4 regions of the Shewanella sp. SG44-6 genome follow, and region 2 is predicted to be linked to each of the others. Evidence: predicted binding sites of a transcription regulator. Region 2 holds the regulator's gene; each other region holds the start of a gene.

Region 1 (8,414 bases), on a different contig from region 2:
GGGGATCTCTGATTACACTTGGGCCAACGAATTGAATATCACCCTCGGTGGAACCGCATTTAAACACAAGCTTTATCATTACCGCTTGGTTTTCAGTGGCTGGACTTACGTCGAAGTCATACTCGGCGGTGAAAGTTTTGAATCACTGTCATCAGGGCTGCAAAATGCTTTTTGGCAAAGTGGGGGTGTACCAAAAACTCACCGTACAGATAGCTTAAGCGCCGCCTTTAAAAACCACACTGAAGCTGAAGTTCTGACTGAGCGTTACACCAAACTATGCAAGCATTACGCTGTGAAAGCCACTCGAAACAACAAAGGTATTGCCCATGAAAATGGCGCAATTGAAGGCCCTAATGGCCATCTAAAACGTAAGATAGAGCAACAATTGTTATTACGCGACAGCCGTGATTTCACTGATTTAAAGCAATACCGAGATTTCATCGATATCATCGTTGCTAAAATTAATCGTCAATGTCACACCCGTTATCTAGAGGAATGTACGTACTTATCCGCCTTACCCGTCCGTCGAACTCATGACTTTTGTGAGCAGTACGTCAAAGTGACCTCTAGCAGCACTATTTCCATTAAGCGTGTGACGTATTCCGTGCCATCACGGCTTATTGGCGTGACATTACTGGCACACATTTTTGATGACCGGTTAGTGCTTTTCTATGGACATGAAATCACATTAACGTTAGCGCGAATACATACGCAAGGCACAACACGTGGCCGCTCAATAGACTATCAGCACCTTATCCATGCATTGGCTAAGAAGCGCAACGCGTTTAAAGCATCACAACTTAGAGATGACCTTATTCCGAATGGCGATTTTTGGCAGTTATGGCAAAAACTAACCCATGATGGTGTGACAGATGCAGATTGCCATTATATGGTCGATTTACTGGTCATCGCTGCAAACTATGATTGTGAGGCAGCATTGGGCCGCTTCGCTCTCAGGGCGTTTGAAACAGGAAAAGTGGTGACGATAGATGAATGTCGCCGCGTTTTCAGCCCCGATACGCTATTTGTCCCCATGATTAATAGTCAACAACATAGCGTATCAAGTTACGACGTACTTCTTGGAGGGCGAAATGGCTAACCCACTGAGCTTACCTTTATTATTAAAAGAGTTACGACTGCCCGCGATAGCAAAAGCTTGGCCAGATATCGCCCTAAAAGCAGTGAAGGAGCAATGGGAGCCCGAGCTATTTCTCGCTCAGTTATGTGAAATAGAGGCCACACACCGACAAGAGATACGCCTAAAACGCTTACTCAAAGAAAGCCAATTACCCATAGGAAAACAACTATCACAGTACGATTTTAGTGAAGTGTCAGGCATTAGTGCCGTTCAAATTAAACATAAAACCAGTGAGCTAGGGTGGTTGAGGCAAGGCCATAATATTTTATTGTTCGGTGCAAGTGGGCTGGGTAAAACCCACATCGCCGCTGCGCTGGGTTATGCGCTTATAGATCAATCTGTTCGAGTTAAATTCACAACAGGTACCGCGATGGTACAGCACCTACAGAAAGCCCGAGATGGTTTAGGGCTAGAAGATGCACTTAAAAAACTCGATAAATATGAGCTCCTCATTTTGGATGACATTGGTTATGTTAAAAAGAGTGACAGTGAAAGTCAGGTTCTGTTTGAGCTAATAGCACATCGTTATGAGCGCAACAGCTTGGTAATAACGACGAACCAAGTGTTTAGTGAATGGGACAGTATATTTGGCGACAATATGATGACAGTAGCCGTGATTGATCGTCTGGTGCACCACGCAGAGATTTATCAACTTGAGGGAGAAAGTTATCGAAGAAAAGAAGCCATGAAACTCAATGACAAAAGCGGCCAACTTAATTGACGCGGATAGGACAAGCTAGTTGACGCCTAACACCTTACCTGCAGTATTAACAATAGCATGAGCGTAAGGCTTAAACTCTCTGCGTTTGATGCCGGATTTTAAGGCTGTTTTGATGACAATAGGGTTACCGCATTGGTAATAACAGATAGGCAAAATGATTGAAAATGCGATAAGTAAAAACAAAACCAACCAACTTCGAGTCAGCGCCTTATAGATAGTCTGTTGAGTATTCACTGAAGCGGTAATATTAAATGGGTATAGTTTTGATTCACGGATGTAATCATAAATAGTATTACCTCTTGGTATTAACTTTAAATCCATACCAATTGATTGATGATTCATATTGATTTTGAACATAGAGTTTTTATAGAAAAGTTGGATTACTGAAAACATCGATGGTGCATGCAAGGTCACTAGGACCTGAAAACCATTAGTTTGTTGGCCAACAATCAGAATAGGTTTACCTGGTACCGTGTATTTAGATTCTTGCAATGTTAAACCGTTGTATTTATTGCTTTGAATTATTTTACCTACGTTAGCAACAAATGATGAACAAATAACTTTGTTACTTGAAATTAATGTGATGCTTTGAATGCTTGGCGTTTCGAGTAATGCAGTATCGATAATTTTTTTAGCGTTCGAGCAATCTAATGTTGCGTCTTCTAATACATTTTTAGCAACAGTATTAGCATCCAAAATTTTACTATCTAAAAATTTTACTGCTATGTTTAAGCTGTCGGTTACCCGTTCAGCTTCGTTTGTGATGGCTTGAAAAATGATAATGCCAAGCCCTAGGCTTAAAAAAATACAAAAGATCATTATTGAATGGAATAATTTCAAGGCCCTAAAAGGGTATTTATCCCATGTTTCGATAACGGTACTATTTTGCATCACAATTTCCTTCTGAAAAAATCCGCTATATATAGCATGTTTAAGACAAAATACTTCATTAAATCTCTGTTTTACAACACGTTAAGCTTTACAACATGCGGTTAACATTAATAACTTACATCATGTAAACCCTTTTTTTTACTTTGAACTGTTTAAAACTCATGACACAATCTTGCAGCTACAACTTTAAGTGTTAGAATCTGAATTATATTCCAGATTAACACTTAAGTGGTGAGTAAAGTGTCCAAAATAAAACTTGCAGTAAAACTTATGTCGATAACAACCACAGCCATAAGTTTAATCATTAATTATTCTGGGATTAATACAACCAGCATTATTCTCAATGAGTATCAGTTAGCAAAAATAGGCCACTTCAATAACATCAAACTGCTTAACGTAGGTGAACGCTACGACTCTTCTTTATGTGGAAATAACCAGACTGATGTGAAGTACTACTTGTTTGCAGAGACTTCCGCGCATGTAACCACTAAACGCTGCATTGAAGAGCGTCCACCAGCCGACTGTCCAAATATCGCATTAACACCGATTTTAGATGGCGTCCATATTTCTGTGATCTCTAATACAAATGCCTTATATTCAGAGGAAACGCTTAGGGCTTGTGCCTTTTACACAATAGGGTCAGGAGAGTTGTACGTTTAACTAGTATGTCATTCAAAGCAACATTACAAATACTTAAAATAAGGGAATACCATGACACCAAAAACCGACTTCTTTTTTAAGAACATAAAATCTGATGTTCCCGTAATCGGTGCATCAGATCTAAACAACATCTCGTTAGAAATTGACTCAAACTTCTTTGCATATCAAGTCAACAGAATGCTAAGAAACAGTGTAGATAATACCTGCACAGTCATATGTTCATCTTCAATGCCTCGGGTATTTAATACGATTTCAGCTTTAAGTGAACAGATTGGCTTAGTCCATGTATATGCGTTAGAGCCAATAGATTCCGTTCTTAATGCTACATTGGCATGTGATTTGTTTTTACCAGAAGGCATTTTAAGTATCCAGCCACAGTGGAATACCTCCCAGGAAAAAGACATTGTGAACGTCGCCGCTACACTTGCGGCACCATTGATATTAAATGGCTTGCATCTTAAATCCTTCGTTAAAAATGATGATGGAGTCAAAAGGCTGTACGTGAATGGTAAGCACATGCTGGATGAGTTGATAGCACTAGGCAGATACAATCCATCAAACTTCGCGCCTAATGAATACGGGAAATATATTGCTAACGCTGAAAAGGCTTTCGGTTTGGGTGGCAATCAAGAGGCCATACTAAAAGCATACTCAGAACTGAATGAGGCTTTTTGAATGGAAATAGGCAAAGCTTATATAGCTCGAAAACCTGCAGAATCTTTTGGTGAGATTGATGGCGAAAGTGTTGATTTTGATGAAGTGACTTTAACGATAGAAATATTAAAAAAGCCTGAGACGGTGATCATGGATGACGGTGAAAAGGAGGTTGAAGAGCCCTTACCAAAACACCTATGCAGCCCAGATTGGCAATTAGTTAAAAATCTAGAAACCTTTAGAACGAATTGGTTATTTATACCCAATTACATTATTACCGCCCTTTAACATATTGGACCTAGCCTTAGTGGTTAGGTCCAATCAACTCTGTGACTAACTAAATGATAGATATTACCGAAAGACATAGAGGGAGCTGATGAGTCACACTTGACCCTGCCAACCCCATTCCTGGATACAGCTTTGAATTCCCCCCCGAAACTGCTCAGAATCTTGTAAATATCTTACTGCAATATCATCCATATATAGTGGTAATGGATAGAAACGATCACGCGTTCAAGCGTAGGCTCAGCAATGAAAGAAACCATTTTTTCTATCAACTTTATTTCATTCGGTTGTCTGGCTCAAAGGAGAGAATCAGTTTTTAACATGATATTCAGATAATATGATTTAAGGTAGATAGCAGCCAATGCTAACCCAAAAACAATTCTATGCCGCTTAAGAACGCTTGCAAAACATCGTAACGACATCAGGCTTAATTCAAATGCCATAATCAAGAAAGGAGAAAGTAAGTAAAGCAATGGCCGTCCAGTGGGCTGTATTGAACGGATTAACAGTTTACCTTGGGAATATCTGACCATTTTGTTAAATACTGTGGTGTTAAGTATTCACGCCTCATTTTCCATTTCTGCTCTATTCCCCTGGCACCATTGAAAATAGTTCCCTTTCCATGTGCCGCATTAATACTATCAAATATCTTCATTAAATTCGGGTTAGCGGGCTGATTAAACAGATCATGCTGATACTTAGATACCGGTGTTAGATTGAGCAACCCGACTCCAACACGATAATACTGTGAACCATTTCTAAATAGTTTATTAACTATTTCGGATGCCGCTTTAGACAACTGGCAGGTATCATTGGTCGGGACATCAAAATGATAATTCGATTTAAACCCTTGGTATGAGTGGTCATAGTTTGATGCCGATGCAAAGACATACATCGTAGAGCAATAAGACCCTTGACTCCTTGCTTTCACAGCCGCTGATTCGACTTGTTGTGAAATTGCTTGTGATAGCTCTTCTATTTTTGCTGTTTTCCGGCCTAATGTTGATGTACTAAAAATCTGTATTTTATCTGCCCTGATCAAGTCCCAATACTTACCTACATAACCATTGAGCTCCAACACTGCTCTTTCGAGTTCAACACCAAAATTTTCACGCGCCAATCGATGAGACATTTGCGAAAGCTGTAAGCCATTAACAATATTTAAGGCTTCAATTTTTTTGGCGGTTCGAGCCCCAACACCCCAAATATCATCTGTTTTCATTTGAGATAGTATTGATTGCCTCTGCTCGTCATTATCAATGAAGCACACACCAGCATACCCAGGGAGCTTCTTAGCTGCATGGGATGCAACTTTGGCCATAGTGGTATTAATGCCCACGCCAATTGAAATAGGTAACCGGATTTGCTTCCATACTTTTCTTCTGATTTTATGTGCTTGCTCAAGGTAATCTTCTGTTTTAGTGCATTTTAAATTTAGAAATATTTCGTCACATGAATAAACGTAGCTATTAAATGGCTCAGTAAATTGGCTTATACAATTCATCACTCGATTGCTCAGGGCACCGTAAAGTGCGTAATTTGATGAGCAAACGATTACGTTATGTAGGTCACATAAATGTTTAGCTTCATAATATGGAGTAAATTTTTTAATACCTAATAATTTAGCTGCTTTTGAAAGACTGACAATTACTTGATCGTTGTTGCTAAGAACTATCAGTGGTTTTCCACGCCAGCTTGGGTTAAAAACACACTCTGCAGAGGCATAAAAGTTATCGATATCACACAAGTAAATCATAGCTAAACAATTCCTAAAAAGCGGCCTTCCAATGTGAACGAATAGAATTAATTACTACACCTTCGACTGAGAAGGTGTCGGACTCGTCGATAAAAACTGCTGATTGATCATCATTAGCTGATAACAACTTTCTATTCTTAACATCGAGTATTTTGCAGCATAAACAACCATTTAAATTGGCGATGATGATATCCATATGTTTAGGGGTCAAACTGGTATCTATGACGAGTAAATCATCTGGGTAAATGCCAACTTGGATCATGGACAAGCCTTGAGCCTTCGCAAAATAAGTAGAGTTAGGGCTTTGAATAAGCAGATCATCCAGGCTCAATGGTGATTCGATGTAACCCGAGCAAGGACTTTCAAAGCTAGATATCCCCGCTGACACAAGATTGTTGAGTATTTTCATTTTCGCCACCAATACTGTATAAATAAACAGTATTATAACCGGTTCAGGTCAATATGGTAGTTTTCAAATTAGGTAGATTGCGCTAAAACTGGTTTAGTAAATATAAGCGACTGAATATTAACTTTTTTTCGGTATATCCTAGCTGGGTTTCTGCATGTCAAATAATTACGATTTTAGGCTAATAAATGCCGGCAGGATAATGCCCCATATCTTAACGATTTAAAAAGGTTATTGGCTTTTTTGACGACAGTGCCTTACTAAACTTATCTGCTGTTTTTATGCAGTGCACGACTAATTTGTCAGGGTTTCTCCAAAAGCTAAAATCCAGTAAAGAAACTGAACGTCCAACACCTGTTCTAAATTGCGGAATTGATGGATATCCATTTTCAACAAGTACATCGATCAATTTACCGGTAACATCTTCCTTCGTCAGATAGGGGCCGAACTGTAACAACTCCGCTTTCAATAGAGAATTCAGGTCAGATGCTCGGGATGTATCTATTTGAATAGAATCTGCCATGACTTTTAGCTTTTTCTGGTAAGTGTTGTTCAGCGGTGAACGATTCTTTCGACGATTTAGCGTTATTATCTTAGTTGTTAATGTACGGGCAATATGCGCTGCTAGCGTGTAATTAAGCCCAATCCGGCCTCGAAAAGTCTGTATAGAATAAGTTATGAAATCTACGATAGGTTGAGCGTCTTCGATATTTGGATAAAGCACATTTTGAATATTCTTAGCTGTAATCGTGATATCCCCCCCTTCTGAATAATTTCTTATTTGCTGATAAACACGCTTGTTAGTGCGGTCCAATCGTTTGCCTGATACATATTTTAAATGTCCGTATCGAGAAAACTCTATCAAAGAGGGTAACCCAAATCTGTGCTCTATCTGGATATATTCTGGCATTAAATCTAACCACTCAGATATAGAGACAGGTAAGTGATTAACTGGATGGCAATCAACATCTCGGGTTAAGTCGAATACACAAACTGCAATAGGGTTACCTTTTCCGTGGCTATAATGACAACCAAAATCAGCACCCCCAAATATTGTGTCAATAGCTGTTCTGAAGCTTAAAAGGGAATCGTCACTAAGCGGCCCCTCGATAGATTGGATTAACTGATGATGTTTAAGTATACAGTTGCCAAAATCTGGTTTTAGGCTTTTGATCTCAATGTCATAGAGGGTATTAACATTCACATTTGCTTCATATGAATAGTTATTCAAAGCCTGAATGAACGGATTATGAAAGATATCATCACATGCTTTACTGAATTTTATCCGTGCCTTAAAGCCTTTACGAGCTAAAATTACAGCTGCCTCGAGGACTAGCTTAAACAAAGAAGAATTAGGTGTTTCAGGATGCAAAAGTACCGCATAGCATTTAGACCCTTCATGAAATGGTGAAAAAATGGTATTAGTTATAGCATCCCTGTTATTAAGGCATATTGCGTCATGCTTATTATGTTGTTTCTGTACAGAATTAGCTAAATGGTTCGGGATATGTGAGCGAACATGAGTAAAATTGACGTTGATTATGTGTATATCATTAAGCAATCTATGAATGAGCTTGAATTGATCTGCGTATTTTGGATTAGATGAAGAAGGGTTGTTCTTGTGTGATTGATATCCATCTATCAATGTTAAATTATCAGAATAGATGGTTAGTGAGGTTGCAGTTATACACTCAGTTTGCATAATATCTTTAAGTTCTAACAACCCAGCCAACGCTGCTTGAATTTCACCAGCACTTGAATCAAGCAATACACCACTATTGCCAGAGTAATTTACTGTTATACTAGTACCATTGTGCGCCGGATAAGTGACAGAACCGGAGTACGTGGCAATCATCAAATCACTATCAAATGATGCATCACAAATAATTTTAACTTTTTTCGA
Region 2 (8,414 bases):
GACTCAACCAAACATAAAAAATGCCAAACCTTTATTAGCAGGCCTACAAACTTTGGGGGCAAAACCAAGTTAGTTTTTGACTTAACATTCGTACCAAATGAAGCTAAATCGAAGAGATAGAATGATCCAGTGTAGATGCGACTGAGGGTATCGAAAACAGGGACGTTTTCGTTAAGCGGCCATGGATGGCGCAAAGCGTCCCGAAGCAGTATCTGCACATAAGCCCACTGCAGGTGATTGACTACAATGAAGGTAAAAGCTTCAAACTCATTTAACCAACACCCACTCAGCTAAACACCACTAAACCAAACATAAAAATGCCAAACCTTCATTCGAAGGCCTACAAACTTTGAGGCACAACGAGTTCGTTTTCTTGACTTAGAAATGGACAAAAGTAAGTCAGCACTAAGCCGCTCTATCACACCTTTGTAATCGCGACATTCGCTATCCTGTAGCACACTTGCAGCAGGTGGTGAGTAGCGATTAAATCATGTGATCAATCAAACTTAACCGAACCAAATAAGTTAAGTTAATCAATATCTCACTTACGTTGTTGTAATATGAGTTGCTTTTCACGAGCAAGCATTACCATGCGAAACATGCCCCACGCCATAATCACAGCACCTAAAAGCAACATGATATTAACAATGACAGCTTGGTTAGCGAGTATAGGTAAAAAATCTTGGTCAAATCCGGCAACTAAACCGTAAATTCCTAGACCAAACAACAATGCTCCAGGGAAATCAATTAAGGCGACTATCATCATACTGCGATGAATTCTAGCCAACTCAGCTTGGGTGTTATTCTGTGTCATTTGCTCATCCTTGCCTAAATACACTTAATGAGTATCTATTACAGATACCACGATGATGCCCAAAATAGCGCTTTGCAATTGAAGTATCAGCATCATCAACGGCAACATAAACCATCTAATTGACGGATATGGTTATTGCTATCATGCCAGCAAATAGCTTATTGACCAACATACCATTGGTTGTTAAACATCAGCCAGAATAGTCACAAACAAAAAAGCCTTCAAACGAAGGCTTTCTGAATAATTATGATTCGATTATAACAAGTTGCGGTTATTTAAATACCGGTAAGATATCTGCCATTGCCAGTAAGTGACATGTTGCGGTCACTATCCCAAACAACACCACAAGCACAATCAGTGGCGTTCCGCCTGGCACCTTAAAGCCAACATAATCGGGATACTGCTGCCTCACTTTATAAGCCAGCAAAGCTGGAACAATCACAGCCCATATGGTGGCTGCAAGTGCAGCAAAACCAATAGCGAGGATAAACCCATTCGGAAACAGCAAGCCCAATATTGTTGGCGGGATAAACGTAACCGCTGCAGTTTTAATCCGTCCGGTGCGCGAATCATCAAAACCAAATAGATCTGCAAGGTAGTCAAACAGACCTAATGTGACACCTAAAAATGATGATGCCACGGCAAGATTGGCAAACAGGGTCAACATGCTATCAAGCCATTGGCTGGCAATGACACCCGACAATGCTGCAACTAACACCCCAATATTACCGCCTTGGGCAATAACATCGGCAAACTGGCTGCGCTGAATATTACCCATAGTTGCCACTAACCAACACACATAAATCACTAATGCGATTGTGGTTCCGCTAATGATTGCCTTAACAATGGTTTTAGCATCTTTACCGTAATATTTAACTAAACTGGGTACGTTACCGTGATAACCAAAACTGGCTAAGCCAAAAGGAATCGCAGCAAGCAGATAAGGTAAGTAACGCGACTCACCATCGGGTGATACCAGTTTCACGGTATCGATATCGATCAATAAATTACCAATGGCCAAGAAGAAGGTAATGACCATGCCACCAAGCATGATGGTGGTAATGCGATCAACCGCTTTAGTACTGACAAATACCACTAGCGCCAGCACCACGGCAAACACTAACCCTGCCACACTCTGAGGTAGACTGACACCCAATGCCGATAAACTGTGATTAACAATCGATCCGCCACCACTGATATAGGCATAAGTTAAAATGTACAACACAAAGGCTATAGAGACGCCGTTAATGACTCGCCAAAACTGCCCTAGGGTTACTCGAGTTAAGGTATCGAAACTGTCACCGGGTTCAAAATGCAAGTTAGCTTCTAATAACAGCAAACCCGACATTAGCATGCAAAACCAGACGCCGAGCAACATCGCTATTGAGTAACCAAACCACATCCCTGCACCAACAACTGGCAAGGAAAACATTCCCGCACCCACTGTAGTGCCAGCAATGATCATCGCCCCACCCAATACTGACTTACCACTAGTGCGATGCTTGGCCGCATTCATATGGTTTGCCATTATTGTCCGTGCTCCGCATCCACACTGTCTACTATGGTTTGTTTCACTGACGAACTCAGTAACTTGTTGGCATGATCTCGAATTCTGATCACTTCGTCACGATGTTCAACACTGCATAAGTAACCTAGTTCTTTTAACTTAACACTCAAGGTGTTATACAGTTTTTTGTCATAAAACTCTGGAGCGGTAATCCCGTGAAGTGCGCCTAGTCGTTGGGCCAACAAGTGACTGTCGGTTTCAAGAGCAGAACGTTCAAGCTCAGGCTTTATCGCCAGTAAATTAAAGATAATGGCATAACGCTGCAAGGTCTCACTGATCGTTTCAGCCAGAAGTAATACTTGGGTAATATGACGAGGCGTGATGACAAAGTTATCATTGTCGCTCAACAAACCTTGCTCAAGCATAAAGTCTAAAACGCCATCAACATATTTAGGCACATCATCAATGCCCATAAATAACTCTGCTTTCAGCAATGGATAAAAATCCATCACGATGGCATGGATGCGCGCGCGATCGCAGTCATCATAGCGCAATAAACAACTGGCAATTAATGACGGTATCGCCATTAAATGAATAATATTATTACGGTAATAACTCATGGTGATGGCAATTTTTTCATCAACAGAAATAATCTCACCAATAGAATCTTTGGTACTAACAAACTTATTTAACGACAAACAATGATCAACAATCGACTTACCATCACCCTCGGCGACCGATGCGTAATCGGTATAAGGTACGGTTTTCAATAAGGCTAAATACAGATCAAGTTGGCGTTCTAACTGACTTCTTTCTAATGCATTTTGCTCTGAGGCTAATAACACTAAACTGGTTAATGTTACCGAGCTCGCGGCGGCAGCACCGTTAATATTGGTCATCACGCGGTTAGCGAGTAAATTAACCGATGGAGTAAACCACGATGGTTTTTGATCAGGCTCTTTCGCCAGTTCGCTACGCCATTCTGGCGCTTGTTGATTTAAGAAGTGCTGTAAGTTAATCGGCTCACCAAAATTAACATAACCTTGGCCAAAATTACCGAGTTTACGCAGCGCACCAAATAACTGCCAAACAGATTCTTTTTTCTTTTTCTTGCCGCTTAATTCTTTGTGGTAAGTGGCCACTTCCATCACATGATCATAACCTAAATACACTGGTACTAACGTCACTGGGCGCTCTATGCCGCGTAGTACACTGTTTATGGTCATTGCCAACATGCCGGTTTTAGGCGCAAGTAAACGTCCTGTACGCGAACGCCCACCTTCGGTGAAATACTCAACCGAATAACCTTTAGCAAATAACTGATCTAAATACTCACGAAATACTGCGGTATACAGTTTATTACCATTAAAGCTGCGGCGGATGAAGAATGCTCCACCACGGCGGAACATTGGCCCTGCTGGCCAAAAGTTCAAGTTAATACCGGCCGCAATATGCGGCGGAACCATACCCTGATAATACAAAATGTATGACAGCAACAAGTAATCCATATGGCTGCGATGACAAGGCACATAGACAATTTCATGGCCATCATGGTGAAGCTGTCTTACCTGTTCAGCACCTTTGATATTGATACCGCTATATAATTTATTCCATAACCAAGTGAGAAAACGCTCGGCAATGCGCACTAAACTATCTGAATAGTCTGCGGCAATTTCATCAAGGTATTCAATCGCAGTTTCACGGGCTTTTTCAGGAGATACTTTTTTGTTGACCGCCTCTTCTTCAATAGCCTTTTTAATTGAATCTGACTTTAATAAAGAGGCAAATAGCATTTGACGATTAGGTAATTGTGGCCCTGTCATAACTTTACGTTGGCGACGGAAATGTACTCGCGCGACACGAGTTAATTTATGCGCAATTCTTTTATCTGTACCGTGCTCATCAGCCATATGGCGCAGCGATAACGCATTAGAAAACTGCACAAAATTATGTCGCCCTAAAAATAAAATCATCAGCCACTTACGTAACCAAGTTGGGTTTTCTCTTTCAAAAACAGCCGCTTTCATGCTGTCTTCTTCCTTACCAGGAGTACGTCCCCAATAAAGACAAACTGGCACTAATTGAATATCGAGGTCAGCATTCTCACTATGAAGCGATAATAAACGGGTAAAATAATTAAGGAACTTCTCACCACTTTCACGTTTACCAAATAGAGGTTTACGCCCCTCTAAACACACCACTCGAGGCACTCTTAAACCATCAAGCTGTAACGGCTCATAAGGACTTGGCATACCAAATCCTTCAGTGATTTCGCTCAAGGCGGCAATATCACTAATAGATTCCGTTTTCATCAAATAAACCAAGGGCTTGGTCGGATCTATATTGAGGTCATCAAACGGATCATGGGGCACCACAATGGTCTGTACCATCCATTTTTGAACCCATTTTAATGCTTGTAAAAATATTGAATCTGGTTTTGACATGGTTATTTTCGCAACATAAGCCATTGTAATATTGTCGTATAGGATACCAGAAACCACCCTGCTTACACTATCTGGCCGACTTATCTTTACGTGTAAGCTCTCACTTTAAGACATAGTGCAAGATAAAACATATATAATAACGAATAAAAACATTAATTTAAGTTACAAAAAACCAATAAAACACAAAAAATAGTTGGTTAATACTTGCACGAACACAAACACTGTATATAATGACAGTCACTGTATAAAAAGACAGGAATCATCATGAGACCGTTAACGCCGCGCCAAGCAGAAATATTAGACTTAATTAAAAACAATATCGCCGAAACAGGTATGCCACCCACTCGTGCTGAAATTGCGAAACGTCTTGGCTTTAAAAGTGCTAATGCTGCCGAAGAGCATTTAAAAGCATTAGCCAAAAAAGGCTTTATCGAGATCATGCCTGGAACCTCTCGAGGTATTCGCTTACCTCATGAAGAACAGATTGAAACCGGTTTGCCTCTGATTGGACAAGTTGCAGCTGGTGAGCCTATTTTGGCTCAAGAGCACGTTGAACAGTATTATCAAGTCGACCCGAGCATGTTTAAACCTGCCGCAGACTTTCTGTTGCGCGTTCGTGGTGACAGCATGAAGAACATCGGTATTTTAGAAGGCGACTTACTCGCGGTTCATAAAATGCAACAAGCACGTAATGGCCAAGTTGTGGTGGCGCGTGTTGATGATGACGTCACCGTAAAACGATTTGAACAAAAAGGTAATGTGATTTATCTGCACGCAGAAAATGACGATTACACCCCGATTAAAGTTGATTTAAGTTGCCAAAGCCTAACCATCGAAGGGCTTGCCGTTGGCGTTATCCGTAATGGAGATTGGTTATGAACAAACTAATGGGCATCGCGCCACGTCACCCAGGCTTATGGGTAGATTTAGCTGAAACAGAATTGCATGGCAACCAAACCATTCGCACATTACAAACAGTCACCCAAGGTGAAGCTGAGTTGAGCCAATTGTGTAGTCAACTCGCCACATTGAGCCAACAAGGTCGATGGATTGTGTTAATTAGCCCACCACACATTGGCTATAAACATATGCTGGCAAATGCTGGCGTGAGAATGGACCGTATTTTACTGGTGCACACTAAAGACGAAGTCGAAACCTTATGGGCGATGGAAAAAGCGCTTACCAGTGGAACATCAAGTGCTGTCGTCACTTGGACAAGCTCACTTGACGCTCGTGATAGTCGTCGATTAGAAATTGTAGCTAAAAGTGCACGGGCTTTAGGTGTGGTAATTGAGGATGTGAATGCTCACTTACCTCACAAACATCAACTTGTTAGCCCTACATTAATAAATGGAACAAGTAATTTTTGCTCATTTCACTAAGCATTAACCCTTACTTACCAAGCCCTGTATTGAATTCAGGGCTTTTTTTTCATCTTTTTTCAGTCAATTAGCCAACAAAGTGATCTTGATCAATGTTTAATCTACAGCTAATGTTGTTCCCAAGGATGAAATATTATTCATCTTTAATTGGACGTGAATGACAGTGATTAAGATTACTTTCAGACAAATGAGCCAACTCAATATTGATAAGTTCAGTAGTAGGTACAAGCGTGGTGCACCGCTAATAATAAAACCGTAAACAACCTGTTTACTGCCACCAAGGTACTTTGAGGTCATCAAACTTTTTTCGGGAACCGAAAAGTTTGCATAGAGCAGAGAATTACTGTGTGACTTTTCTTTGTAATTGCTATTTGCAATGAACAGAGGAGCAGTCTTGTGAAGCAATGGTGGTATTGTTTACTGGTGGTGTTTATAGCACTTCCGCTTGGGGCATCAGAAATGTCCCTCAACATGACTCAAGGCGTGACAGATATCAGTGGTAAGGTTTATGGCCTCCACATGACGATACTTTATATCTGTTGTGCCATTGGGTTAGTGGTGTTTGGGATCATGATTTATTCAATGATTTACCATCGCAAATCAAAAGGCGCTGTTGCGGCAAATTTTCACGAAAGTACTAAAGTGGAAATAGCTTGGACCGTCATTCCTTTCATTATCTTAATCGCCATGGCTATTCCAGCCACTAAAACCTTAATTGCCATGGAAGATCCCAGCAATGCGGATCTCACCATCAAAATTACTGGGTCGCAGTGGAAATGGCATTACAGCTATTTTGATAAAGACATCGAATTTTACAGCACATTATCGACCCCCAGAGATCAAATCGATGGCATAGAGGCTAAAGGAGAGCATTATCTTCTTGAAGTCGATAAACCACTCGTACTGCCCATTAACCAAAAAGTGCGTTTTTTAATGACATCAGATGATGTGATCCACTCATGGTGGGTTCCGGCTTTTGCGGTTAAAAAAGATGCCAATCCAGGCTTTATTAATGAAGCATGGACCCGCATTGATAAGCCAGGAATTTATCGTGGCCAATGTGCCGAATTGTGCGGTAAAGACCATGGATTTATGCCAATTGTGGTGCAAGCATTATCAGAGACAGATTTTGATAATTGGTTAGTAGAGCAAAAGCAACTGGCCAGTAATGCCGCTGCTGCGGCGGCTGCATCACTGTCACAAACCTTATCTCTTGAAGAGTTAACCACCCAAGGCGAACAGATCTATCTTGCTCGTTGCGCCGCTTGTCACCAACCTAATGGTGCGGGCCTTCCAGGTGTATTCCCATCACTAATTGGCAGTCCTATCATAAAAGGCCCTGTTGCAGGTCACCTCAACATCGTCTTAAACGGTAAACCAGGAACCGCAATGCAAGCCTTTGCCAAGCAACTTACCGCCCAAGAGATTGCCGCAGTGATTACCTTTGAGCGTAATGCTTGGGGCAATAATACCGGTGATGTTGTTCAAGCTGCTGATGTGAGTAATTTCTCTGGCGGCAATGAAGCAAGTACTGAAGCAAATAAGACTGAAAGCACAATGGCCGCAACAGCAACTGAGAGCACCAATACTGCGACAGAAAAAGCGACTCAGGCTCTTGAAACCGTCGCAAAGGCTGTAACGCCAGAGGTTGTTGCCGTTGAAGATCTGCCCACCTTAACCTTGGAGCAATTAATCACTGAAGGTGAGCAGGTTTATGTCACCACTTGCGCCGCATGTCATCAAGCCACTGGTGCTGGTTTGCCAGGCGCTTTCCCTTCACTTATTGGCAGCCCTGTGGTTACCGGACCGGTTAGCGGACATATCGATATCGTTATGCACGGTAAACCAGGCACCGCGATGCAGGCATTTAGTAGTCAACTTAGCCCACAAAAGATGGCTGCGGTGATTACTTATGAGCGCAATGCGTGGGGCAATAATTCTGGCGAGGCGGTGCAACCTGCCGATGTCGCTAGCCATGGACAGTAGGGGAAGACAATGAGCACAACAACGCACGATACACTAGCTACCGCTCATGATGATCATCACGGAGCGCCGAAAGGGCTCATGCGCTGGCTACTCACAACTAATCATAAAGATATCGGTTCGCTGTACTTATGGTTTAGTTTTATTATGTTTCTCACTGGTGGCGCCATGGCAATGGTCATTCGGGCAGAGTTATTTCAGCCTGGATTACAGCTAGTAGAACCTAACTTTTTTAATCAAATGACCACGGTTCATGGTCTTATCATGGTATTTGGCGCAGTGAT
Region 3 (8,414 bases), on a different contig from region 2:
TTCATTGTTTCTGCACCACCAGCATCTCTTAACTCATAAGCTGTGATCGCTGAAGAATCATATGTTAAAGGTTTGAAATTCGCTTTAGCCAAATATCCTTTTTCCACTAAATAATCAATTGGAGATAAATATCCTGATACCCGCATTGATACTTTAACGTTATTAAAAAAACTAGAAAGTAAAGCATCCTCATCAGACAGGCCATCAGGAGAGTAACTCCGGCCAGGTGTAGCCGTTAACCCAATTAAATCAGCATGAAATTCAGGGTTTAATATAAAATCATTAATTACTTCTTTAAACATTGGGGCAACAGCCTTGTGTGCTTCATCAAAAATTACTAATGTTACCTTTTTACACAGTTCGCTATATAGAAGTTTGATATTTCGTGCATTACTACTTCTTAAGCTTAGAAACTTATGGAGACCACCAACAACAAATCCAGAATCAATCCCGCCTAAACTTTCATCTGCTGTAGAGTAAAAGCCATAAAGAGTGGTAGGTCGGTTACCGAGTGACTGCCATGCTTTAGAGAATTCATTAAATGCTTGTGAACAAAGCTCTTCTCTATCAGCAAGCCACAGTACGACATTTTTACTATCCTGACGTAAATGCTCTGACGCAATATTCATTGCGGTACGAGTTTTCCCTGCACCTGTTGGCAGATGCAAAAGCACTCTATTACAGCCGTTATTTAATTTAGTGAATACTTGTTGTGATATATCCTGCTGATATGGATACAGCGAATAATTTGGTTCGATTCGTGAAATACCTGATAAAAGGCTTTTTTGTTCAACTTGACTTACATATAAAGCATTTAATCCTAAACGAGACGCAAAGTGATATGGATTTATTTCTGACCAAGATATCGCTGCATCATAATGTTTAGCTTTAACTTGTGTTTGATCAATTTCAAATTCAGGAAATAATTCAATAAATAATTGCGGGGACAGACGCTCAATCAATTGTTTTCGAAGAGACTCTTCAAACAAAAAGTTTACTTTTTTTGCACTAGCAACTAATGCAACTAACTTTTGCTTATTATAATGATTTACGCTTTCACTTAACTGATGCTTGTCTGAATCTATAGCAAGAGCAAAATTTATAGCGTCCAGCGGTAAAAAGCTTAAAAGTTCATCTTGAGAAAAATTTGCTAATATTTTTGTTAACATCATAATCCTTTATTCTTCGGCAGCTAGGTGCTAAATCAATTCCTTGTCGATTAAAGCAAGACCCCTTATAACAATAAACAACATATTTGTTCTTTGCATTCATGAATTTACCGTATTGACAAGTTTACTACAACAAAAAAATAATTTAAAAAAAAGCACTGTGCAAATGAACAGTCTTTAGGATAAAGTTCTTTCGTTATATTCAAAATCAGGCTAGTATCGCCTCTGGACAATTTCTCCAGAGGCACTAATAAGCGATGAAAGCTAAGTTTACAGGTCATGACACTTTCCCTCTGCGCTATGGATGGCTATTCAAGGCAGTTAATCATTTGAATTCAAATGGTAAATTTTCAAGTTCTGATGAAGACAGTATTCGTCAATCGATAGTCGAACTTGGTGTTGGTAAAAATATGGTTAAAGCTATTCAGTATTGGGCTGAAGCTTCTAACGTGATTCATTCTGAACGATCAAATAATTCATTTACTCATGCTGTGTCACAAAATGGCGAATATCTTTTTGGTGGTGAAAGCTTGGAGGATGGAAGAGATCCTTATCTAGAACTGCCTGGTTCAATTTGGTTAGTTCATTTCTGGTTAAATTTTAATGTTGAACATTTGACGGCTTACCGTTACTTTTTTAATTTCGCAAATGTGCAACATTTTGAAAAAACAAAGCTAATCGCTGATTGTTTTGAAGATGCAAAGAAACTCGTTGATAGTGAACTAGGTAATATATCTACTATCAAGAAAGATATTGACTGCTTTTTGAATACCTATAGTAAAAAACTCAAAGCTACTCCATCGAAAAAAAGTATCAGCATAGATGAAGATCATTTTATTTCACCTTTGTCTGAATTAAATTTGATACAAGACAACGGTGGCGGTTTTTACATTAGCAATCTATCTGAACGTCCTGAACTGCCGATTGAAATATTTACTTATGCTCTACTTGAGTTTTTTAAAACTGAAACAGTAGACTCTAAAGTTAGCACTGTTGATTTCGACTCATTATTAAGTAAACCCTGTTCACCCGGTCGAATATTCCGGTTGTCTGAATCTGGATTAGGGCAAAAACTCGATGAAGTTCAGGGTTTTACTGATAACAATATTTCGTGGGTCGATTCATTAGGGTTAAGGCAAGTCAACGTTTCTGAATATGCAAAGACCAATAGCACTCACTATTTGAATCAATATTATGGCACTAAAAATGACTGAATCACTCATAACTATCAACCAACGTTATAAAAGCTCTACCCGTATTGATGGTGATAGCGAAGATTTACGGTCCTTTATTGACGATTTTATTCTTCATGGTACTGCCGTTAATGTGCTTGATACGGTCAGTCGCGAATACGACGCTAATGCACAAAGGGTATATACCATTACAGGGCCTTATGGCTCTGGTAAATCTACCGTCGCGTTATTTTTATCATGTTTATTATCTACTGATACTAAGTTACGCGAGTACGCTACGGCAAAGTTACAATCATCACCTGTCCTTTTGTCTGAATTCCAGAAAAGATTTGCAATCAATATTGGTTGGAAAACTGTTAAACATGTTTGTGGTTTAGAGTCACCTGCAAACAGCATTTTACAAAGTTTATATATTGCACTTGATATAACTCACGATGTGAATAAAATTGCAGACTTAACTGACGATGAATGTCTTTCTGAAATTAAATTGGTTCTGTCTTCAACGCAAAGTAATGATGATGGCGTATTAATTTTACTCGATGAAATGGGCAAGGCTTTAGATTATCAATCACGCGCTAATAAGGACTTACATTTATTCCAAGCATTAGCTGACGTAGTTCAACAAGCTAATCGCCCTGTATTGATGATCGGTTTCTTACATCAAGCTTTTTCTGATTACGCTAAAAATAAAGATGCTAAAACTCAGCAAGAATGGAGCAAAGTTCAGGGGCGCTATCGAGATCTTAGTTTTAATCCATCAATTGACGAATCATTAATCCTCGTTGGTGACTCTATAACTCGATCAGCTGAAATTTCTTCAAAAATAGAAAGCAAGTATTCAAAGTTAGTAAATGTCGTCAGCAGTACTTTCGCGAATCAAAATCGGAATGTTGGTGCATTAACCGATACTCTGCCACTTGACCCTATCGTCAGTTTACTTTTAGGCCCTGTTTCAAGACGCCGCTTCTCACAAAATGAGCGCAGCTTATTCGGTTTTCTTGCATCACATGAAAAGTATGGTTTTCGTGAGTTCCTAGAAGATAACTATACGCAACCTCAAGATGACCTAGTTTTATACAGGCCAGAAATGTATTGGGATTACCTTCACCATAATTTGCATCACTTAATTGTTACATCGCATGATAGTAAGGCTTGGTTGGAAGGTTGTGATGCGATTTATCGCGCAGAGCAAAAAGCAGAAGGTAGTGAGCTACATGTTTCTATAACTAAGGTTATTTCGTTACTGACGATATTTGGTTTTCATCATCAATTACATGCTAAAAAAGATTTTTTAAAGAAATACTTTGTAAATCGCGGTTATAAAAATACAGAAATAGCTAAAGCTTTAGATGATTTGCAAACATGGACTGTCATTATTTACCGACAGAAACATGATGCTTTGTTTGTTTTCCAAGGTAGTGATATCGATATCAACACATTGATAAGTGAGCGTGTTGAAGCCGTTAGTCAGGGTGTTGATTGGACTAGCGTTTGTGACTTACCGCAAAATATATTAGCGACAGCACACTATCACAAAACAGGAACAATGCGATGGGCAACAACCAAGCTCATCAATAAAGTCGAAAAGTCGTTACTTGAACAGCTTTGTTCTGAACCGAAAACAGGCGAAGCTTTCCTTACTTTTGTCTTATCGGTATCACCCGATGTGACGCAAAAATTTAAAGAAATTGCATCAGACTTAAGCCATTGCGTTATCGGTGAGTATGACGATTTTAGCATTTTACAAACAGCAGCAATTGAGCTGATAGCACTTAAGCAAATCCTTAAAGATGAGCAGAAAATTACACATGACTTGATCGCCAAGAACGAGTTAGAAAACCGCATCATCTTTGCTCAACAAAATGTAGAAAAAGAACTGCAACATATATACAAAAATGCACAGTGGACGCATTGGGATAACCCATTACCGCCCTCATCTCCTCTTACTTCATTAGCGTCTGTGATAGCAGAAGAAATCTATCACAAAGCACCAATTGTAATTAATGAATTAGTTAACCGCTCTAAACCTTCTGGTAGTGCAAACAGTGCCATTCGTAAATTGATGAATGCAATGTTTGTAAATGGAAACCAAAAAGATTTAGGCTTCGATGAAAATAGCTTCCCTCCAGAGAAAGGCTTATATCTATCCTGCTTAAAGAGCAAAGGTTGGCATAACTATACTCCTGAAGGTTATTTATTCCCCAAAGCATGGAGTAAAGAAACCAAAGATGCTAATCCAAAGATGCATGCACTTTGGCAGGATGGTTTTACTTTTATTAAAGAGAACTCAACCACAGCACATGTTTCCATCGCACAGTTATATGAACGTTGGATGTTGCCACCTTTTGGTTTAACAACCGGACTTTGTCGTATCTATGGACTAGCGTTGTTAAAGTCACTGGAAGGACAGATTGCATTTTATGATTGGGATTCTACAAATCAGTTTATTTTTATTCCTGAATTAGATGAGGAACTGGTTAATAAAATCTATAAGCATCCACATGAAGCTGCTGTACGATACTTTGAAATATCAGATATTCAGAGTCATTTGTTAGAGAATTTAGCTCAAGCTACAATCGGAAATGCTAAGACTGACAGTGCTATTTTGAATATAGCTAAGCACATTGTTGGAATAGTTCATAAGCTACCATCTTGGGTTAAAAAAACCAGCGGCGAGAGCTTTAGCGGCAGCCAACAAAATGGCTTAACTAAAGAAGCAAGAGACTTTAGAAACAAAGTTATTGGTGCGAGCGATCCGTTTAAGCTTATCTTAGAAGATTTACCTGCTGTCTTTGGTTTTGATAAAAATGACCCAGCTTTAGAAGATCAATTGGGTTATAAGCTGAGAACGGCAATTGAAGATTTAAGTGCTCAAAATGATATTTTATATAACGGATTCAGACAAATAATCATTGATACATTAGGTGAAGAATTTAATAACAATCTTAAAACACGTTGCGAATTTGTTGAGGGTATAGCTAAGCGACCTAATGTCAAAGAGCTTGCTAAACGAATAGGCCAGTGCATTAATAATCCTAGTAAATTTGAATTTGTTATTAATCTTGCAACGGGTGCGCCAGAGCGTAATTGGACCGATAAACATCTTCGTAACGGCTTAGATGAATTACAGAACTTATGTGTTCAATTTAGACGTATTGAATCATTTGGTAATTTACAAACCAAAGGTAGTTCAAAACCTTTGGCATTCATCACCACCAATAGTGAAGGTAAGCATCAAGAATTTGGTGGTTTTATACAGTACGATTTAGAAATGGATAGCGACGTTTTGCAAGTTGTAGAAAAAATAAAGTCGTCTTTCTCTGATTTATCTAAAGAGAAACAATTGGCCGCTTTAACTAACTTGCTAACAAATTTGATGGAACAAAGTGAAAGCGGAACAGAGGTTGTTAATGACTGAAAAAGTTAAACATGTTCTAGGGTTGTCTGGTGGCAAAGACAGTAGCGCCTTAGCATTATTTGTCAAAGAAACGTATCCAGAATTAGAGGTTGAATACTTCTTTACTGATACAGGCTACGAGTTGCCAGAAACCAACGAGTTTATTGATCAGCTTGAAGAAAAGCTGGGGTATATTCACCGTTTAAATGCACGATCATTGAACAATATTGAAGGTCGTGGCGAAAAAGACTTTGCTCACTTGTTAAAAGAGCATGGTAACTACCTGCCCTCACAGCGTGATCGCTGGTGTACCGTGCAAATGAAACTAAAACCATTTGAACAATGGTTAGATAGTTTTATTAGTGATGGTTATAAGATTAAAAACTACGTCGGAATTCGAGCTGACGAGCCAGAAAGAACGGGATACATGACCATAGAGAAACCTATTGAGTCTGTATTTCCTTTCAGAGAACATGGCATTGTTAGAAGTGATATTGAAAATATCCTTCAACGTAATGGATTAGAGCTTCCTGAATATTACAAGTGGCGCTCACGTTCGGGTTGTACTTTTTGCTTCTATCAACGAAAAATTGAATGGGTAAAGCTGATGGAAAAGCACCCTACATTATTTGAAGAAGCAAAAGCTTTTGAGAAAGGTGATGACAACAATAGCACTACAGGTGAGCGCTTTTATTGGATGGGCCAAGGTCAACCTCTTGAAACTTTAGAAGATCCAGAAGTACAGAAACGTATCATTGAAAACCATGAGAAAAAGGTCGCTCGTTTTAATAAAAAGAAACGTAGTAACGCTTTATTAGGTGATTTCGGTGGTGTATGTAATTTTGGTGAACTAGACGACATATACGATGAAGCCGAAGGTGGCGGAGCGTGTGTAACCTGTTACAAATAAATAAAAAAAGCGACTATCTAGTCGCTTTTTTTACAGCTTTGATAAATATATCAATTTGTTCAAATGTCACATCAAGTGCAAAACTTAATCTAATAGTATCTTCAGCTTGTTCACGCGTTAAACCTAAAGATGTTAATACATGCGAAGCTTCAATTTCTTTTGAAGAACAAGCTGAACCTTGAGCTAAACTAATTCTCTGATCATTATCTCTGATCATTAACGCTACGTTGGTATTCAATAGTGTTAAGGACAAACAATGAGGTAAAGCTTTAGTTTGGCCATTTATGTTAAAGCCAATCCCTTCATTAATGAGCCCTTCAATTAAGTACTCTTTTATGCGCATTTCAGAAAACGATTGGTAATATTTCGGGAATAAATCAATCGCGGTGCCATAACCAATAATCAACGGCGCAGCAATTGTTCCGCCTCTCAAACCTTGCTCTTGGCCAGCGCCGTGAATAACTGGCAAAAGTTTCCTGTGGCGTAAATCTCGAATGTAGATCGCGCCAGTGCCTTTTGGGCCACCTACTTTGTGAGCGGAAAATGACATGACATCTATATTAAAATCATCGACATCGATCTCTGTTTTCCCATAACTCTGGGCTGCATCTGAATGGAATAGAACATTGTTTTCAGAGCATAATTTACCAATTTCACCAATCGGATTAATTGTGCCTAATTCGTTATTGACGTGCATTATTGACACTAATGCCGTTTTTTCGTTAATGGCATCCTTAACATCATTAGGGCAAATAATGCCATCTACATTAGGTTTGATGTAAGTAACGTCAAAACCAATCGATTTAAAATAATCACATATCGCTAATACGCACTTGTGCTCAATGGTGGATGTGATTATATGGGTTTTTCCTGCTGGGATGTCACCACTTAACAGCAAGCTTTTAAAAGCGATGTTATTTGATTCCGTTGCGCCACTAGTAAACACAATTTCACTTGGATAAGCACCGATTGAATCAGCTAGTTTTTCTCTTACTTGATCAATTTCCTTTTGGACAATAGAGCCCATCAAATGACTGGATGCTGAATTTGCATAAAATGTCTCAAAAGCATTCATCAGAGAAATTTTAACTTCAGGCAATAGAGGATATGAGGCTGCGGTATCAAAGTAGATCATACTAGTATTTATCGATAAGTTATTTGTAAAAATATTAACACAAGTTGAACTCTACAATTATGAAAAATTCAATAAAATACAACAATCCATAGCATAATCTTGGTATTTTCTTGAAGAACCATCACTTGTTTTGCTTAGCAACCCCTTGTCCTAAAGGTTCAAAATACTCCATCGTAACTTGATTTATTCACACCTATGCCAGCCAATGAAACCATGAACACCTTTGCGAGATTGAAGCTGGTTCTGGATAAGTCTGATTTGGTATAAATAATATATTTTTAGTAATAAATCACTCTTTATCAAGCCACTCTCGAGTGGCTTTTTTATGGGTTTTATCTCAGCATTAACACTCGCTTCATCATGCTAAAACCGCTCACCCGATAACTATCAGCTAATACAAATTGATACATAAAATAACTACGATTAAATTTAACAAGTGGTTAATATAATTTAGCCCTCATCATTGATTTTTTGCACCGCTAACCTCAGTTCTGACCCTTATTGGTTCAATTAATAATGAAATGCATAACAATAACAACACAGGATTTTAAAAATAACTATGCCTTTAAAAAACAATAAGATTAATGCAATTTCATTCTCCCTTAGCCTA
Region 4 (8,414 bases), on a different contig from region 2:
AATCATGTAACCTGTTTTTGGCATCCCGGTTGGGACTGGCGTTATTTCTGCTGGCGGGATTGCCACACAAACCCCACCCGCAAAAATATTACTAAATGTTGGTGAACGTTGATGTTCATCGGTAATAACAAAGCCTTTAGGGTTACATAGTCCTTCAACATTCGCGACAGCATCAATACCAGCAAATGGGGGGATTAACATTGAATGTTGAAATGGCAATGAGTGAGAAAAATCAACATTCCCCTTTCTATCAAGCTCTGAAATATGCATCACGCCCTCCTCTACAGAGTCAACCGTGGCATTGCATATCCATTTTATATCTCTTTGGCGTAACTCAGACTCGAGCATTGATTTTGAATCACCAACGCCACCTAAACCTAAATGCCCAACATAAGGCTCGCTAGTGACAAAATGAATTGGCACTTTGCTTCGAATGCCGGCATCACGTAACACCTTGTCTAAAATAAACACGTATTCATAAGCCGGCCCAAAGCAGCTTGCACCTTGAAATGCCCCCACGATCACAGGACCCGGATTAGCTAACAGTTTATCGACATCAACTTTGCACTCTACTGCATGTTCAAGTGTGCAAATAGATTGAGTAAAGTGTTCAGGGCCTGCTCCAGGTATAGTGTTAAATGCCAGTTTAGGACCGGTTGCGATAACCAAATAGTCATAGTCAATAATGTCTTCATCAACAGTTATGAGTTGATTTTTTTCAGTATCAATTTTAGTCACTCTGGCACATTTAAATTCTATTTTTTTATCTGCTAAGTGTTTTTCTATCTGGAACGTAATGGCTTTAGGTTCTCGCCACCCAACGGCAATCCAAGGATTAGAAGGGGTAAAACGAAATGTATCATGTTCGTTAACCATTAAAACTTGATGGTCCTTACCCAAAATCTCTTTTATTTCGTATGCGGCTGGCATGCCACCAGTACCGGCACCTATCACAACAATTTTAGCCATTGAATGTTCTCCCCATTTACAGTGTCTTTGAACTCAATACGGCCATCAGACATGTATATTAGAGCTATACAAAGCTTGTGCCAGATCACATCTTAAATTTTAGGCAATGAAATCAGCTACCTAAAACCAACCAATGTTTAGATAATGTAATTACAAGGTTACCAAGTGACAAATATGGCATTGACGTGACAATTATGACACCTATAATGACATATTAGAATTAACTGATGCATATATAGACAAGCGAGAGCAATAAATGGATAACACTACCGTAGTCCAATCGATGATAAACGCGATTGATAAACCGGCAATATTTATTACCCCAGACTATGTCATACATGCGGTCAATGAAGCCTATGCAGAAACATATGAGACCAAAGTGATATTGGGTCAAAGTAAGTGTCATCAGATTTCCCATCACAGTAACGAACCTTGTGACAAACACGGCGAAGATTGCCCTTTACAACAATGCCTGAGTACGACTAGAGCAGCCAATGCGATGCATATCCATAGCACGGCTCATGGCAAGTCATATTGCGATATTTTAATGAAACCGATTAAAGATAATGATGGCCAAATCTTAGGGTTCCTAGAGATTCTAGATGCTATTGATTATGCATCGATCGAATCTAAAAAAGGCACTATGGTCGGTCAATCCGCGCCGTTTAAGGAAATGCTCAATCGGATAAATCGCGCCTCTCAATCCAACATTGCAGTACTATTGCAAGGTGAAACAGGCGCTGGTAAAGAGCTGGTCGCCAAAGCTGTACATCAAGCCAGCAGTAGAAGTGATAAGCCATTTGTGGTGATTGAATGTACCGGACTGAGTGAGAATCTATTCGAAAGTGAATTATTTGGCTATGAAAAAGGTGCCTTTACCGGGGCGACCACCAGCAAAAAAGGTCTGATTGAAATCGCCCATGGTGGGACGGTGTTTTTTGATGAAATTGGCGACGTACCAATGAATATGCAAGTCAAGTTACTCAGATTACTTGAAACTCAATGCTATCGCGCCGTTGGGGGCTTAAAACAAAAACGTTCTGATTTTAGATTAGTTAGCGCCAGCCATAAAAATTTACTCGATTTAGTTGAAAAAGGAGAATTCAGACGTGATTTGTATTATCGCATTGCAGGATTTCCGATTTACTTACCCTCGTTACGTGAACGCCATGATGATATTCCAACGCTCGTTAATCACTTTATTAAATATTCTGAATACAAACATAAAAAGTTTTCAGCTAATGCGTTAACCTTACTCAGTCGTTATGCCTATCCAGGTAATATTCGTGAATTGAAAAACATTATTGAGCAATCAGCATTAATAGCCAACGAAGATATGATCCACAGCAGTGATTTACCTGAAATTGTTCAACCTAATCACCTGTCGACCGAAGAAAACAATTCCCTAAAAACGGCAACCACGATCATGTCATTAGATGACGTTGAGTATAGGTATCTTTTTCAGGTCTGTGAGCAATTTCAAGGGTCTCCTGCAGAATTAGCCATTAAGCTTAATATTAGTGTTCGTACTTTATATCGTAAATTACAGCGCTATGATTTAAAACTAACAGCGCTGTAAGCACATCACTTCGACCTGCGCATTCACTAATGTTGGTGCATGAGTGAGTGCTTTTTATTACAACAAGGTTTCATCATGGCGCTTTCTGCGCCTGCTTTAGTTTCACAGCAACGTTTCGCCTCAGGTCCACTGTGACAGCCCGCTTCTCCATCAGCATGATCGCAACAACCACTATTAGCTTGCTTAGCAATATGTTTCACTGACGTCCGCCCCTGACTTGCCTGGGTATATTGTTCACAGTCGGATAAAACAGCAGCCGCAAAATGCTGTAACTCTGTACGGCCGTTTTTTGTATGAAATACACTCAAATTCTGGTTTAGTAGCTTAGACAATAACTGCTGGCCAATATTACGTATGATCACCCGATTCGCGCCTTGTGCCAGTATCAAACTGACTAATTGCTGCTTGCCCTCACATCCATCGAGTAAAGCTGGGTTGGTAAAACGTCCGACGACTTGAGCTTGGTCATTAATAAACAGTACCTCATCGGCTTTGCTAAAATGGTTGGAAATATTTTCCGCTTTCATGGGTATGGCTGTAATCATGGGGGCTGTCCTCACTGTACAATATTCAATTTTATCATCGAGATACCATTTAGTTTAAACGGCATAAATGGTTATGGTTGATGACATTAATGCTTGCCATTATCGATTAACAGTAATTGGCATATGCTATATATACGCCGATTAATGGCATATGCCAATTAGCATTGATATTTTGTGACCAGTGCCACGCTTAGCTCAATATCAATACCAATAATCGAATCAGTGATTTCTATTTTATTTGCTCAATGACAATCTTAATGATGGAACCCATAAAAATATTAACATTTAATCTTGGGTAAGCATTTCCATTGAGTTGAATATTGAGGAGTAAGCAAATCACGACGCATTGCCCACTTTTGTTGTATTCCTTGTGCAGCAAGAAACACAGTATCGCGGCCATAACGTTGGTTGATGCTATCAAGGGTGTGCATGAGGGCATAATCGACCTTAGCAGGATTAAATAAATCAAATTGAAAATATTTCTCGCTGGCTAAATCAACAAGGCCTACGCCAATTTTGTAATACCGCACACCGACGCGAAACAACCTTGGTGCAGCTTGTCTAAGCGCTTTGGTGAGTTCAACAGAGCAATGTGTCGGGCAAGGGAAATGGACAATGACCTTATCACTCACGGGCCGTTCGTCATGGGGGGAATTACTGGCAAACAGCAACATGGTTTTGCAATACGAGCCTTGCTGACGCGCTTTAAGCGCCGCGATAGCGATATGTTTGCTCAATGCCTGTAATAGCAATTCATAGTCAGTGATGCGCTCACCAACACTACGAGTCGAGAAAATTTGTTTTTTATCTGCCCTTGCCTCATCCCATTGTTTACAGACTTGACCATTCAGTTCACGAACGGTTCGCTCTATTTCAATACTAAATTGTTTTCTCGCAAGGCTCGGTGGCATACAGGCAAGATCATATGCGCTGCGAATATTCATTACTTCAAGTTTTTTACTTATGCGCCTACCAATGCCCCATACATCACCGACCGCAAGCTGACGCAAAATGTCAGTGCGTTGCTGCAATGTCTCAATTACGCAAACACCTTGGTATCCTGGAATTTTTTTAGCGGCATGATTGGCTATCTTGGCTAAGGTCAAGGTGTCGCCCATACCGACACAGACGGGTAAACGCGCTTCTTTCCAAACCGTACGACGGATTAACTGACCATGGGTATGCAGACATTTAATCGCGGGGTAACTGTGTTTAAACGACAGGAAACATTCATCGATGGAGTACACATGCTGATCGGGCGCAAAGCGGCCTATTATCGCCATCATTTTTGCTGATAAATCGGCATAGAGCTCATAGTTAGATGAACACACAATCACATTACGCTCGGCACATAGCGCTTTAACTTGAAAATAGGGTAGAAATTTTTGTATGCCCGCTTCTTTTGCTTGTCGATTAGCAGCCACAATACAACCGTCGTTATTGCTCAGTACAATGATTGGCTTACCACGCCAATCAGGGCGAAATACCTGTTCAGCACTGCAATAAAAAGCATTGGCATCAACTAAGGCAAACATTGTTGCTTACCCTTGGTGGCTAACAAACATGGGGCTTTGGCGATGACAACGAATTGAGCGGATCACCACACCTTCAATACTAAAGTCATCATAATCGCAAATAGTTACTGGTAAATGTTGCTCATGAGATGACACTAGCATTCGCCGTTGCAGATCGAGAATTTTACACACAAATTCACCATTAAAATTAGCCACAATCACATCGCCACTTTTAGCCGTTTCATGACGATCGACAATCAGTAAGTCGCCATCGAATATCCCAACACCTTGCATTGACTCCCCTTGGGCTAAGCCGATAAAAGTCGAACTTGGATGTTGCACTAACATCTCATCAAGACTGAGGCCTAATTGAAGATACTCAGCAGCAGGGCTTTCAAAACCGGTAATGCCAGCACTGGCGACAATGGGAATAAAGCGCATACGCTAACCTCGTACATTTATACCGAATACTGTATAAAAACACAGTACCATTATAGGGTACATAGTAGCGCTAAATTTTGTCTGTGCAAGTTTATTTATGTTAAATCGCGATATGCAGGCGGCATATTTAGCCATTGAAGGTTGTTATTAGCCAGCTAGATAGCGTTATCAGTTTAATAGTTAATGAGTTTATTTGTTCAAGGTCAAAATACAATCTGAGCGATTGGTCTACACTTGTGATCAGTACAACAATGAACTTGATGCAAATATACACTTGATTGCTACTTTTTTTGGGGTCTAGTATGACACTCGCCACATTTGATATCGACATGCACGATGACAACTGCGACCTGAGTCTTGCAGGTGATTGGCAATTAGGCCAAGCACCACTAGGTGCCGATATTTGTGCCGCCCTTCCCGCAACTTGCCATACTGTCAGATTAGTGACGACTGAATTATCTCAGTGGGATTCAAGCCTTGCCATTGCCTTATTACAATTATCCCGCTGGTGTGAACAACAAAAAATAGCCCTCAATATTCAAGATACCCCACAAGGATTACAACAATTACTGCAGCTAGCTACCGATGTGCCTGTGTATCAAACGGCGAATGATGGTGTCATTGGTGGCATGTGGGTAACGCTTCGTAAAGGCATGATTGTACAAGGCTTACAGGTGCACGATGGCTTAGTATTTGTCGGGGAAAGCACGTTGGCATTAGGGCGTTGGTTAAGAGGTAAAGCCAGTACTCGGCGGAGTGATATCGTATTTTTTATTGAACAAGCAGGGCCTAAAGGACTGGCGATTGTCACTTTGATTAGTCTGCTAGTGGGAATGATTTTAGCCTATTTAGGTTCAGTGCAGCTGCGTCAGTTAGGTGCTCAGGTGTATGTCGCTAACCTAGTGGCGATTGGAATGGTACGCGAAATGGGCGCCCTGATGACAGGCGTCATTATGGCTGGCAGAACGGGAGCCGCGTATGCCGCTCAATTAGGCACCATGCAGGTCAATGAAGAGATTGATGCGCTGCGAGTCATGGGTATTTCCACCATGGAGTTTCTGGTGTTACCTCGCTTGTTGGCATTGATTTTCATTATGCCGTTAATGTGCATTTACTCTGACGTGATTGGCATGATCGGCGGTGCAGTAGTTGCCAATGGCATGGGCGTGAGTTACACCCAATATATTTTACAAACTCAGGTTGCCATTGATTGGGTAGACATATCCACCGGGTTGATAAAAAGCCTTATTTTTGGTTTTTTGATTGCGATTGCAGGTTGTCAGGCCGGGCTTAAATGCGGGCGAGATTCTAATGCCGTTGGTTTAGCCACGACCAGTGCTGTAGTTAAAGCCATTGTGTTTCTGGTGGTTTCCGATGCCGCGCTCAATATCTTATACGATAAGTTAGGGATCTAATTATGGTGGATGATGCCTTCATCAGTGTACGCAATCTTAGTGTCGGTTATGGTACGACCGAGGTACAAAAACAACTGAACTTCGAGATTAACAAAAATGATATCTTTTTTGTCATTGGCGGAAGCGGTTGCGGCAAAACAACCTTACTTAAATCAATGGTAGGATTGTTAACCCCACTTAAGGGAGAAGTACTTTATCAAGGTAAAAACTTTTATGACGCTGATGAACCAGCGCAAGTGGCCATGCTCAAAGACTGGGGGATCACGTTTCAAACTGGCGCGTTGTTTTCCAGTATGTCGCTTGCCGAAAATGTGGCTTTACCGCTACAACTGTATACCGACCTTTCGGAGCGGCAAATAGCAGAGGCTGTGGCATATAAGCTTGCTTTAGTCGGCTTAGCTGGATTTGAAAAATTTTACCCTGCCGAATTAAGTGGCGGTATGCATAAGCGTGCAGGCTTGGCACGCGCGATTGCACTGGATCCACAATTGTTATTTTTTGATGAGCCTTCAGCAGGCTTAGATCCCATTAGCTCTATGCGCTTAGATCACCTAATTGTGCAAATTTGCCAAGCACTGGACTCGACCGTGATTATCGTATCGCACGAGCTACCCAGTATATTGTCAATCGGCACCCGCTGTGTGTTTCTCGATAATCAAACCAATACCATGCTTGATTGTGGCGATCCGAGAGAATTAAAACTTAACAGTAGCCAAGCTCGAGTGCGACAATTTCTCAATCGTGCTGATAAAGTGGAGGCATCATGAGTAAAAGCCAGCGACTTCCTCTTGCGATTGGGGCCTTTATCTTTGGCGCGATTATTTTAGTGTTTATTGCCCTGCTATTTTTTTCCGGTGGGCGAATATTTGCCGAAAAAGCGCCTGTGGTCATGTATTTCAATAACTCAGTACAAGGGCTTCAAGTCGGTGCGCCAGTGAAGTTAAAAGGCGTAGTCATTGGTGAAATAAGCGATATTAGCATTGATTTCCCCAACGACAGTAGCCAAGGTGTCACGGCCTCAGTTCACGCCGATTTACTGTTGAAACGCATCAATCTTAAAGGCATACAAGTGGGAGAAGAGTTTTTCTCCCATGCGATAGAGAATGGCTTACGTGCTCAGCTGAATTATCTGAGTTTATTAACCGGACAACTCTATGTTGAGTTAGATTTTTATCCCAACACATCCGCACATTTCCATGATGACAAAGATTCATTATTGGAGCTACCAACCATAGCGACTGATTTCGAATCCTTGTTTAAAGATCTGCAATCATTGAACTTGAAAAACGTCATCACCAATGTGGATAAATTGGCTCAGCAACTTAGCGACATTGCCGCCAGTGGCAAAATACAGCAAGCGCTGGATAATTTTGATCGCGCTGCAACAGCCGTTAGAAACACCGCTGCGCATATCGATACAACTCAGGCGACATTAGGCACCAAGAGTGCCGAAGTACTGGCTAAACTAGATAGTTTACTGATGCAGTTGAATAAAGATGAACCGCAAATGGTTGAGTCTCTCAACCTCAGTTTAGCGGCACTGCACAAAACATTAGTCAGTATTGATCAGTTGGCGAATCAAGCAGGTAATTCTTTAGATCAAAACTCCCCACTCGTGATTGAATTAACCAATACATTGGCAGAGATTAGCCGCACAGCTCGGGCGTTACGTAGTTTAAGTGAAACCTTAGATGAGCAACCCGAGGCGATTATACGTGGTAAGCAAGGAGAATAATGTTATGAGGCTATCTTGGATGAGATCACTATATTGGAGTGTGAGTTTATTGGCACTTAGTCTGATCAACGGCTGCCAAAGCTCACCGCCAAAACAGTACTTTGTGTTAACCGCACCGTCCTTGCAGATAGGGCCCGGCAGTACATCACTCGAATACGATATTGGCATTGGCCCTATTGAAATACCCGAGTACCTAAACTTTACTCAAATGGTATA

The links. Region 2 encodes LexA, which represses DNA repair genes until DNA is damaged. Its sites were predicted from a motif close to TACTGTATNNNNATACAGTA; they were not measured.
Positions count from the first base shown of each region.
Region 1: the regulator LexA is predicted to act here: its motif matches at 6,527-6,546, upstream of H5185_RS10355 (S24 family peptidase).
Region 3: the regulator LexA is predicted to act here: its motif matches at 1,326-1,345, upstream of H5185_RS15670 (DUF4007 family protein).
Region 4: the regulator LexA is predicted to act here: its motif matches at 5,076-5,095, upstream of H5185_RS12600 (LexA family transcriptional regulator).

Region 1 is NZ_JACJER010000047.1:882-9,295, forward strand. Features, by position in the region: gene istA (IS21 family transposase) at 1-1,099, shown strand, start outside; gene istB (IS21-like element helper ATPase IstB) at 1,092-1,859, shown strand; gene H5185_RS10330 (CSS-motif domain-containing protein) at 1,875-2,750, opposite strand; gene H5185_RS10335 (hypothetical protein) at 3,021-3,410, shown strand; gene H5185_RS10340 (hypothetical protein) at 3,462-4,085, shown strand; gene H5185_RS10345 (hypothetical protein) at 4,086-4,352, shown strand; gene H5185_RS10350 (Y-family DNA polymerase) at 4,852-6,105, opposite strand; gene H5185_RS10355 (S24 family peptidase) at 6,119-6,514, opposite strand; gene H5185_RS10360 (hypothetical protein) at 6,726-8,414, opposite strand, start outside.
Region 2 is NZ_JACJER010000138.1:2,757-11,170, reverse strand. Features, by position in the region: gene H5185_RS18560 (hypothetical protein) at 542-814, opposite strand; gene mtr (tryptophan permease) at 1,086-2,342, opposite strand; gene plsB (glycerol-3-phosphate 1-O-acyltransferase PlsB) at 2,342-4,765, opposite strand; gene lexA (transcriptional repressor LexA) at 5,030-5,644, shown strand; gene H5185_RS18540 (cell division inhibitor SulA) at 5,641-6,147, shown strand; gene coxB (cytochrome c oxidase subunit II) at 6,544-8,133, shown strand; gene ctaD (cytochrome c oxidase subunit I) at 8,143-8,414, shown strand, end outside.
Region 3 is NZ_JACJER010000095.1:752-9,165, forward strand. Features, by position in the region: gene H5185_RS15665 (DEAD/DEAH box helicase) at 1-1,169, opposite strand, end outside; gene H5185_RS15670 (DUF4007 family protein) at 1,427-2,383, shown strand; gene H5185_RS15675 (hypothetical protein) at 2,376-5,780, shown strand; gene H5185_RS15680 (phosphoadenosine phosphosulfate reductase family protein) at 5,773-6,669, shown strand; gene H5185_RS15685 (cysteine desulfurase family protein) at 6,683-7,804, opposite strand; gene H5185_RS15690 (amidohydrolase family protein) at 8,364-8,414, shown strand, end outside.
Region 4 is NZ_JACJER010000063.1:7,876-16,289, forward strand. Features, by position in the region: gene H5185_RS12580 (NAD(P)/FAD-dependent oxidoreductase) at 1-969, opposite strand, end outside; gene H5185_RS12585 (sigma-54-dependent Fis family transcriptional regulator) at 1,226-2,548, shown strand; gene H5185_RS12590 (NifB/NifX family molybdenum-iron cluster-binding protein) at 2,575-3,093, opposite strand; gene H5185_RS12595 (Y-family DNA polymerase) at 3,372-4,628, opposite strand; gene H5185_RS12600 (LexA family transcriptional regulator) at 4,635-5,048, opposite strand; gene H5185_RS12605 (ABC transporter permease) at 5,351-6,463, shown strand; gene H5185_RS12610 (ABC transporter ATP-binding protein) at 6,466-7,230, shown strand; gene H5185_RS12615 (MlaD family protein) at 7,227-8,198, shown strand; gene H5185_RS12620 (membrane integrity-associated transporter subunit PqiC) at 8,218-8,414, shown strand, end outside.